Regions from separate parts of the Micromonospora sp. KC721 genome, predicted to be linked through region 1. Evidence: riboswitches for the same ligand, from Rfam matches in the RefSeq annotation. Region 1 holds a riboswitch; each other region holds the start of a gene.
The links. A riboswitch is a leader RNA that binds a small molecule or an ion and turns the genes downstream of it on or off. The one in region 1 is predicted to bind cyclic di-AMP.
Positions count from the first base shown of each region.

Region 1 (2,193 bases):
CGTACGCAACCACACCCGACTGCGTACGGAGGACGGCCTGCTGCGAATCGACGTCGAGATCACCCTCGCCGCCCCCGCGCCGCTGTTCGGGTACGCGTTCCGCCAGGCCCGGGCGGCGCACCTGGGGCTGGCCAGCCGCCTCGGCGACGTGCTGGACCGGCTCTCCGACGGCGGACCGATCACCGGCTGACCGAACCACCCCCGGGGCCGGGGTGGGTGCGGGGCCCGTCCGGGCGGACGGGCCCCGTGCGCGTGGTGCGGTCAGTACACCGACAGGTGGACGTGGTTGGTGTGGTCGCTGGACGGGTCGCCGTTCGCCCCGCTGTACGACTTCCAGCCGCTGCTGGGTAGCCAGATCTGCCGGTACCAGATCACGTAGAGCACGCCGAGCCGGTCGGCGTTGCGGACGTGGAACGCGGCCAGGTTGTCGCCGTACGTCCGGTCGCCGCCGGTCGCGTCCCCACCGAAGCCACCCTTCTGGGCGGCGAAGTCGCAGGCTCGCCCCTTCGGGTGCTCGCCGGACCCGCCGGGGCGGTAGCAGGAGACGTACCGGGTGAAGCCGGCGGCCTGGGTCTGTTGCAGGGCGTTGAGCATCCGGGGCGTGATGCAACCGTTGGCCGGGGTGGGGTCGTTGACGCTGCACGACTCGGGCGGGAAGGATCCGTCGGAGTTGCGTGGCGCGGACCTGGCATTGGACCGGGAGGTGCCCCGTGGAGCGCTGCTGGTGGCCCGAGGGGCGGACTGCGCGGAGGCGGCCACCTCCAGTGCCCGTTCGGCCTGTTGCTTGCGCTTGTCCATGACCGCGATCTGCTTGCGCTGCTCGACGATCTCGGTGGCCAGCGCGCTACGGGTGCGGGTGACCTCCTCCTTGGTCTTCAGGAGGTTGCGCAGTTCCCGGTCCTCCTTGCTGGCGACCGTCGCCAGCGCGGCGGCCCGGTCCAGGAAACCCTCCGGCGAGCCGCTGTTGAGCAGTGCCGACACCGGGCCGAGCCGGCCGGTCCGGTACGCCACCCCGGCGATCTCGCCGACCTTGCTGCTGCGTGCGGTCAGCTCCGATTCGACGGTCTTGAGCTGGTTGTTCAGTTCCTGCTGGCGCCGGGTGGAGCGTTCCAGCGCGGCCTTGGCGTCGAGCCAGCCCTTGCTGGCGGCGTCGAGTTGGGCGCGTAGCGCTGGGGTACCGCCCTCGTCGTCGCCGCTCGGGGCGGCGAGTCGGGTGGCGGGCGGGGCGGCGGTCACCGGCGTGGGGGCCGAGGTGAGGCCGACGGCGAGCGCCGCGACGATCGCGGCCGTCAGTCGGCCGGTGGTACGTCGTACGTGCATTCACATTCCTTCCGTCAGCCGCCGACCGGGTTAGCTGACGGGTTCGGGACGGAAGATCCCTACCGCTGGCGCGGATGCACCCCAGGTACCTGGTTCCCCGGCACGCCCGGGCGGGCGTTTAGGCGGCGGCCCCGCCGGCACCGTCGGGTGCCGCCTGGGCGGAGGCCGGAACCGAGACTACCGGTACCGGTGGGACGGATGCCCGGTTCGTGACTGAGGGTACGGGAGGTAAGCCTGTGAAAAGGGATGAACAAGTCAATTCTTCTACCACTCGACCCGACCGCACGCCCCCGGTGCCGCGCCCGGTTCGATCTGAAGGGTGGCATGGTCGATGTGGAAGTCCTCGTGCAGCGCGCTGCGGGCGGCAGCGAGCACCGCGCCGACCTCGGCACCCGGGCACATGGTCAGGTGCGCCGAAGCCACCTCCATCCCGGAGGTGAGCGTCCAGACGTGCAGGTCGTGCACCTCGGCGACGCCGGGGACGGCGGTCAACCGGTCATGCACCGCGGTCACCTGGAGGTGTTCGGGGGCGGCCTGCACGAGGATGCGAACGGCCGCGCGGCCCAGCCGCCAGGTGCGGGGGAGGATGAACAGGCCGATCGCCACCGCCACCGCCGGATCGGCCCACCACCAGCCGCCCACCGCGATCAGCAGCGCGGCACCGATCACGCCGAGTGAGCCGAGCAGGTCGCCCAGCACCTCCAGGTACGCCCCACGCAGGTTGATGCTCTCCTGGGCACCCTTGCGCAGCAGAGCGAACGCGACCACGTTGGCGAGCAGGCCCAGTACGGCGACCGTCAGCATCGGCCCGGTCCGGACCTCGGGCGGGTCGCCGAACCGCCGTACCGCCTCGATCACCACGTAGACGGCGAC
Region 1 covers NZ_SMJY01000257.1:4,032-6,224, reverse strand. Annotated here, with positions in the region: gene E1182_RS27860 (SRPBCC family protein) at 1-190, shown strand, start outside; gene E1182_RS27855 (hypothetical protein) at 262-1,320, opposite strand; cyclic di-AMP (ydaO/yuaA leader) riboswitch at 1,324-1,455, opposite strand; gene E1182_RS27850 (cation diffusion facilitator family transporter) at 1,585-2,193, opposite strand, start outside.

Region 2 (2,193 bases), on a different contig from region 1:
CGCGTAGATCAGGGCCGGCACGATCACCCCACCGGCGGCGGCAGCCACCGGCACCGCCGCCCGGCGCGGATCCCGCAGGTCACCGGCGACGAACTCGCGTTTGAGTTCCAGCCCGGCGACGAAGAAGAAGATCGCCAGCAGACCGTCGGCGGCCCAGGTGGCCAGGCTGAGATCCAGGTGCAGCGCCGCCGGTCCCAGCCGGAGGCCGCGCAGCGCGTCGTACCCCTGCGCCCAGGCCGAGTTCGACCAGATCAGGGCCAGCAACGCGCCGACGAGCAGCAGCGCCCCACCAACGGTCTCCTTGCGCAGAATGGCGGAGATGCGGCGGGTCTCGCCCCAGGATCGGCGGGCGAACAAACGGCGCCGGGTGGCGTCGGTCACGGGAACTCCTCGTCGGCAGCGGACGCGCGTACTCATCGCCGACCAGACTTCCCGGCACACCTGGCCCAACCCTATCCGGCCGGGTCTCAGGTCGCCCGGTGCGCCCACCCCCAGTCAGGCGCGTCACCCGGGACCCGGCGGCGGACCGAACCGTGCCCGGGACACGTCGACGCCCGGCCGGTGGACCTCCGGCCGGGCGTCGAGGGCAGTGTGTCAGACGCTGAGCTTCTGCCCCGGGAAGATCAGACCCGGGTCGGCACCGACGACCGCGCGGTTGCGCTCGTACAGCGCCTTCCAGCCACCGGAGACGTGGTGCGCCTCGGCGATGCCGGACAGGGAGTCCCCCGGCCGCACGACGTAGTTGCCGTTGCCGGTCACCGGAGCGCGACGCGCCTGGTTGCGGGTGCTGCGCTGCTCGTCCCGCGAGGACCGCTCAGTCGTCGACGCGGCCTTCTTACGGGACTGCGAGCGCTGCGCCGACTGCGACGACTTCTCCTTCTTCGGGGCGTAGCTCTTGGTGGAGCCGCCCTTCTTGCCGCAGGTCGGCCAGGCCCCGATGCCCTGGCCCTTGAGCACCTTCTCGGCGATCGCGATCTGCTCGCTCCGACTGGCCAGGTCGGCGCGGGCGGCGTACTTCTTGCCGCCGTAGCCGGCCCAGGTGCTCTGGGAGAACTGCAGGCCACCGTAGTAGCCGTTGCCGGTGTTGATGTGCCAGTTGCCGCTGGACTCGCACTGGGCGATCGCGTCCCAGTTGACGCTGGCGGCGCTTGCCGGAGCGGCCGGCGCCAGAACGGCGGCGGCCCCGGTGACCGCACCGACGGCGAGAGTGCCGACGGCGATGCGGCGCGAGCTGACCCGTCGATGACGGGCGACGTATGCAGTTGCCATCTGTGATCCTCCACGCCGACGAGGTGAGCTGTCGGGTTCGGGCCGAGGAGCCCGGCCGCCGTGGCGGCTTCACCCCGAGGTGACGTGCACCGAGGAACGTGGGTCCCCCGCTCCATGCCCGGGTGACTGGGTCCGTGGCCGGCGGCATGGATTAGGCGTAACCGGCCACGGTGTCCGCGATCGCGGACCCCAACGACGTTAGGAAGCCTTTCGGCGGATCGCCCACCTGTTGAGAGGTTCTTCACCCGGTCAGGCGAGGGCTCCGGACCTCCGGTTGCGAGGTCCGGGCCGACGTGCACAATGCCCGGTCACATCGCATCCGAAGCGCACACGGTGACGGCCCCGCTTCTCACCGCCGACGGCTCCCCGACTCGGCGCTGCCGGTCGGCGACCAACCCACCCCGATGAGTCACCGCCCGATCTGGCCGCGGGAGAAGCCCGCCCGATCTGGTCGGCGGGCGGCCTCTGCGGTGGACAGCAGGCCACGCGGGCCCGGGACGGGATCCGTCCCGGGCCCGCAGCGACAGGTGGCCTCAGAGGGTACGGGTCAGCCGGTCGGCGAGCACCCGGGCGAAGCGGGCCGGGTCGGTCAGGTCGCCGCCCTCGGCGAGCAGCGCCATCCCGTACAGCAGCTCGGCGGTCTCGGCCAACCCCGGATCGGCGGCGTCCCGCTGGTGGGCGGCGCGCAGCCCGGTGACCAGCGGATGCGCCGGGTTCAGCTCCAGGACCCGCCGGACGATCGGCACCTCCTGGCCCATCGCGCGGTACATCTTCTCCAGCGTGGGGGTGAGGTCGTGCGCGTCGCCGACGAGGCAGGCCGGCGAGGTGGTCAGCCGGGCGGAGAGGCGGACCTCCTTGACCGTGTCGGAGAGCGTGTCGCGGAGGAACGCGAGCAGGTCGGCGTACTCCTTGGCCTGCTGTTCC
Region 2 covers NZ_SMJY01000044.1:19,212-21,404, forward strand. Annotated here, with positions in the region: gene nhaA (Na+/H+ antiporter NhaA) at 1-381, opposite strand, end outside; gene E1182_RS10825 (transglycosylase family protein) at 595-1,269, opposite strand; cyclic di-AMP (ydaO/yuaA leader) riboswitch at 1,268-1,437, opposite strand; gene htpG (molecular chaperone HtpG) at 1,803-2,193, opposite strand, start outside.
Region 2: it holds a riboswitch for cyclic di-AMP, as region 1 does, so the genes downstream of both, E1182_RS10825 (transglycosylase family protein) here and E1182_RS27855 (hypothetical protein) in region 1, are expected to answer to the same signal.

Region 3 (2,193 bases), on a different contig from region 1:
TGTGCCAGGGCGCGAAGCCCTTGTTCTGCAACGACCAGTCGCAGGCCCGCCCCTTGGGATGCTCGAAGGGTCCGCCCGGGCGGTAGCAGCCGGCGAACCGGTTGAAGCCGGCCCGGCGTACCTCTTTGTAGGCGTGCAGGGTACGCGGAGTGATCGTGCCGGAGGTGGTCGGGTCCGGCGCGGTCTTCGACTCCGGCTTCCAGTCGCCGTCGGCCGTGCGTCCCGGGCCGATCCGGGCCACCGGGGAGGTCGCGTCGACCAGTCCACCGGTGAAGCCGCGTCCGCCGACCAGGGCGAGGGCCTTCTCGGCCTCCTTGGTGTTGCGGGCCATCTGGTTGGTCAGCTTCGTCTGCTCGCGCACCTCGGCGTCGAGCGCCAGCTTGCCCTGCTCGGCGCGGTCCTTGGCGGCGGTGACCTCGGCGAGCTTCTGCGCGTTGACCATGTTCAGCTCGTCCAGCGTGGCGGCCCGCTTGACGAAGGAGTCGGGTGCGTCGCTTTCCAGCAACATCGCCACGGCACCGATCCGGCCGGTCCGGTAGGACTGCGCGGCGATCGTGGTGACCTGCGGTCGGAGCGCCTCCAGCTCGTCCTCGGCGCGCTTGACCTCCAACGCGAGCTGGAGTTGGCGCTTCTTCGACTTCTCCAGCTGTGCCTTCGCCTTGGTGTACTCGCGGTTGCGCTGCTCGATGACCTCGGTGAGTAGCTTGGGCTCCTCGCCCTCCTCGTGACCCGACGGGGTCGAGGGGGCGGCGTTCGCCGGGACCGGCCCGGCGAGGACGGCCAGCGCGGCCAGCACGGCCGCCACCGGTGTCCACCAGCGGCGTAGGGGTGCCGTCACAATGTTCCCTTCCGTCGACCGCCGACCGGGTTAGCTGACGGGTTCGGGACGGAAGTGGCCCCTACCGCGGTCGCGGATTCACCCCAGGTACCTGGTTCCCCGGTTCGCCGTACGGCGATTGGGCGGTGGCACCGCAGGCGCCGGTTCGCGCCTTCAGCGGTGACCGGCAGCGAGGTTACCCGAGAGGCATACCGGTGAGCTACGTCCTGAACCCGACTAAATGCGTTAATTCGAGGTGGCGGTGCGTGAGGAGTGACGCGTTCGTCAGGTTCCGGGTCGTCCACGGTGACGCTGTGCAGTTTCACCATGCGGTGTCGGTGCTCCTTTCCGGTTCGGGCCACCCTGCGGGGGCCGGGGTGGACGGTCCGGGTCGCGGGCCGCTCAACGCCTCCAGCGCGGCGTCCGGGTCGACCGGAGGGCGGGGTCTCGGCGCCGGGTCGGCGGGCGGTGTCGGGTCGTCGGCCGGGCCGCGGCCGGCAGCGGTGACGAGCGCGGCCAGACCCGTGGTCAGGGGTACGGCGGCGATCAGCCCCAGCGTCGCCACCGCGCTGCGGACGATCTCCTGGGTCAGGAACTCGCTGGTCAGGATCTGGCTCACCGGCCTGCTGTCGGCCGTCAACAGGAGCAGCAGCGGCAGTGAGGCACCGGCGTACGCGAGCACGATGGTGTTCACCGTGGAGGCGATGTGCGCCCGGCCGACCCGGGTGGCGGACCGGTACAACTGCATCCGGGACAACCCCGGGTTGGCGTGGGCCAGTTCGGTCACGGTGGCCGCCTGGGTGACCGTGACGTCGTCGAGCACACCGAGCGACCCGATGATGATCCCGGCCAGCAGCAGTCCGTGCAGGTCCACATCGCGCTGGTACATCGACAGCGTGGTGGCCTCCTCGCTGCCGAACCCGGTGAGGTGGGTGGCGGCGATGGCCAGGCTGCCGAGGAGGCCGGTCAGCACCAGGCTGCCGAGGGTGCCCAGGACCGCCACCGAGGTCTGCGCGGTGATCCCGTGGGTCAGGTACAGCACCACGAACATGATCAACGCCGAGCCGACGATGGCGATCAGCAGCGGCGAACCGCCGGCGGAGATGCCCGGCACGACGAAGGTGAGCAGGATCGCGAAGCTCGCGGCCAGCCCTGCCAGCGCTGCCATCCCGCGCAGCCGCCCGAACGCGATGATCGCGGCGGCGAAGAGCACCGCCAGCCACACCAACGGCTCACCCCGCTGGTGCTCGGCGATGTCGTAGCGGCTGACCGTCGGGTCGGCCGGGTCGGTCAGCTTCACCAGCACGATCTCGTCGCCCACCGCCACCGTCGGTGCCCCTGGCCCGGCCGGAACGGGCGTCTCCACCTGCTGCCCG
Region 3 covers NZ_SMJY01000210.1:5,837-8,029, reverse strand. Annotated here, with positions in the region: gene E1182_RS25940 (hypothetical protein) at 1-838, opposite strand, end outside; cyclic di-AMP (ydaO/yuaA leader) riboswitch at 843-973, opposite strand; gene E1182_RS25935 (YibE/F family protein) at 1,140-2,193, opposite strand, start outside.
Region 3: it holds a riboswitch for cyclic di-AMP, as region 1 does, so the genes downstream of both, E1182_RS25940 (hypothetical protein) here and E1182_RS27855 (hypothetical protein) in region 1, are expected to answer to the same signal.

Region 4 (2,193 bases), on a different contig from region 1:
CGGCGTCGCCCGTCAGCGGCGCCGCGGCCAGCGCCGTGGCGACGAACCTTGATGGCGGTCATTGAACGTCCCGAACTCAAGCGCGCTGGCGTGCCGCCGACCGCGGATGGCATGACCACCCGGAGTGCGAGCGTGGACGCAACCGCTGCCCCGTCGCTGGCGAAGGTCAACGCCTACCGGGCGGTGAGCAGGCGCTCGCGGCGCTGGTGGTCGGCTACGCCGTGCTCGGCGGACGGTTCGAGGTCAACGGCCCTGATCGGCCGGATAGCAGGCCGTGCTCGTAACGGACTGACCGGCGCGGCGCTTGCGGCACCCGTGCGAGTGCGTGACAAAGACGCAAGACGCATCAGCCACGGCGGGGCCGGAATCGGTCCTGCCGTGGCTGATGGCGTGCTCGTCACCGTCAGGCCAGGCGCCTGACGACGTAGTTACGGCTCCAGATCTTCTGCTTGCTGACGGTCTTGCCGGTCCGCGGCGACGACCACATCTTGCCGCCACCGGCGTAGATGCCGGCATGGGTGCCGTACGAACCGGAGCGGATGATGATCAGGTCACCCGGCTTGGCGTTCGCCTTGCTGACGGCCTTGCCGTACCGCTGTTGCAGGTTCGCCTTGTGCGGCAGCTTCTTGCCAATCGTCTTCTTGTAGACGTACAGCGTGAACCCGGAGCAGTCGAAACGCTTGGGCCCGGCCGCGCCGTAGAGGTACCGCTTGCCCTTGTGCTTGGCCGCTTCGGCGACCACGCGGGTTCCGACCGCCTGCTTGGCGGCGGCCTTGACGGTCGTTGCCGCTACCGGGCGGGCCGACTGCGGGCCGCCCTGGGGCAACGCCGCCGTGACAGAGACGGCTGTGACCGCCGGAGCGGCGGAGGCGACCTGCGGCGCGCCGAGCCCGCCGGACAGCAGGCCGAGACCGACGGACAGGGCGATGCTGCCGGTGCCCAGCTTGCGCAGGCGCCGACTCGAGATGTTTTCGTGCACGGTGAAGGAATCCCTCCGGCACGCCTGCGAGGTTAGCTGTCGGGTTCGGGCGGGAAGGATTGCCCGGCCGCTGTCGCGGCTTCACCCCAAGGCCCTGCGGCCGGCCGAGTGCTGCGCGTGCCGGTCGAGGACCACGAATGTGGTTCCCCCGTCCCTGCCCCCGATTGCCTCATGGGTGGTCGTTCAGGTTCGTGGCGTCGGACCGGGGCAGGGCTCGGCGTGGTCCGGATCGGCACGAGCGGCGAGCAGGTGCACGCCGCTCATCCTTTATAGCCGCCGTTGCGTGCCGACCGTCTCCCCGTCACCGCTACTTGTTGTAGTGACCTCCGCGAGACGTGTCCGGTTTGGAAGGCCGGTGCGGCGTTTGCCGTCACGTACTGCCCCCGATGCGTTACGCAGGAGCGATATCTTGCTGTGAAGGGGGACACAGGAATGCTGAACAGAGTGTCATCTTCGCGCCGACGGCCTCGGCCGTACGCCGACTGGCGATTACCGGGAAGGGCGAGTCGCCCTTGCCGGACGGCGTGCGGATCCGAACCGAAACGGCGAGCACGGCCGCCTTCGGTCTTGGCGAAGGAGATGGATCGGTGACGAGCCGCTTCCGGTTCATCTCCACCCACCGTGGCGCCTTCGCGACATGGACCGCCCCGCCCGTGACCGGGGTGCCGACTCATCGACTGACCTCAGTTAAATTTGCGCTCCATGCTGGAGTCGTGCAGGACTCATGGGTGTACGAGCGGCGGATGGCGGACGCGATCGCCGTCGGTGACTCCTCGGACGACAAGGAGTTCTTCCGGCTGGCCGCCGCGCGGGGAGCCGCCGGTGATCACGCCGAACAGATCTGGCTCCTGCGGCAGGTCAACGAGCGTGGCAACCGGGAGGCGTACCGGCTCCTGCTGGAGGCGCTCACCGAGCACGGGACACCGGGCGACGTGAGGGACCTGCGTGGACCTGTGTCGGGCAAGGGCTGCGCCAGGAGGATCGCTCTGCACGCCGTGGCCGGGCGTCGACGGGCCGGGACTGCTGGACATGGCCGAACAGCGGCGGCGGCTGCTGATCCGGCCGCTGACGCTCCCGCCGCAGGGACGGACTGCCGGGCTCCGGTGGCGGGTCAGGCAGTCCACCGCGGTGACGGCGGCTATGGTCCTCGGCCGGAGAAGTCGACGGGTTCGCCGTTGGTCGGTATGCCTCCAGGTTGCCTTCGAACGAACAGC
Region 4 covers NZ_SMJY01000008.1:68,019-70,211, reverse strand. Annotated here, with positions in the region: gene E1182_RS03060 (C40 family peptidase) at 404-979, opposite strand; cyclic di-AMP (ydaO/yuaA leader) riboswitch at 986-1,171, opposite strand; gene E1182_RS03055 (hypothetical protein) at 1,693-2,193, shown strand, end outside.
Region 4: it holds a riboswitch for cyclic di-AMP, as region 1 does, so the genes downstream of both, E1182_RS03060 (C40 family peptidase) here and E1182_RS27855 (hypothetical protein) in region 1, are expected to answer to the same signal.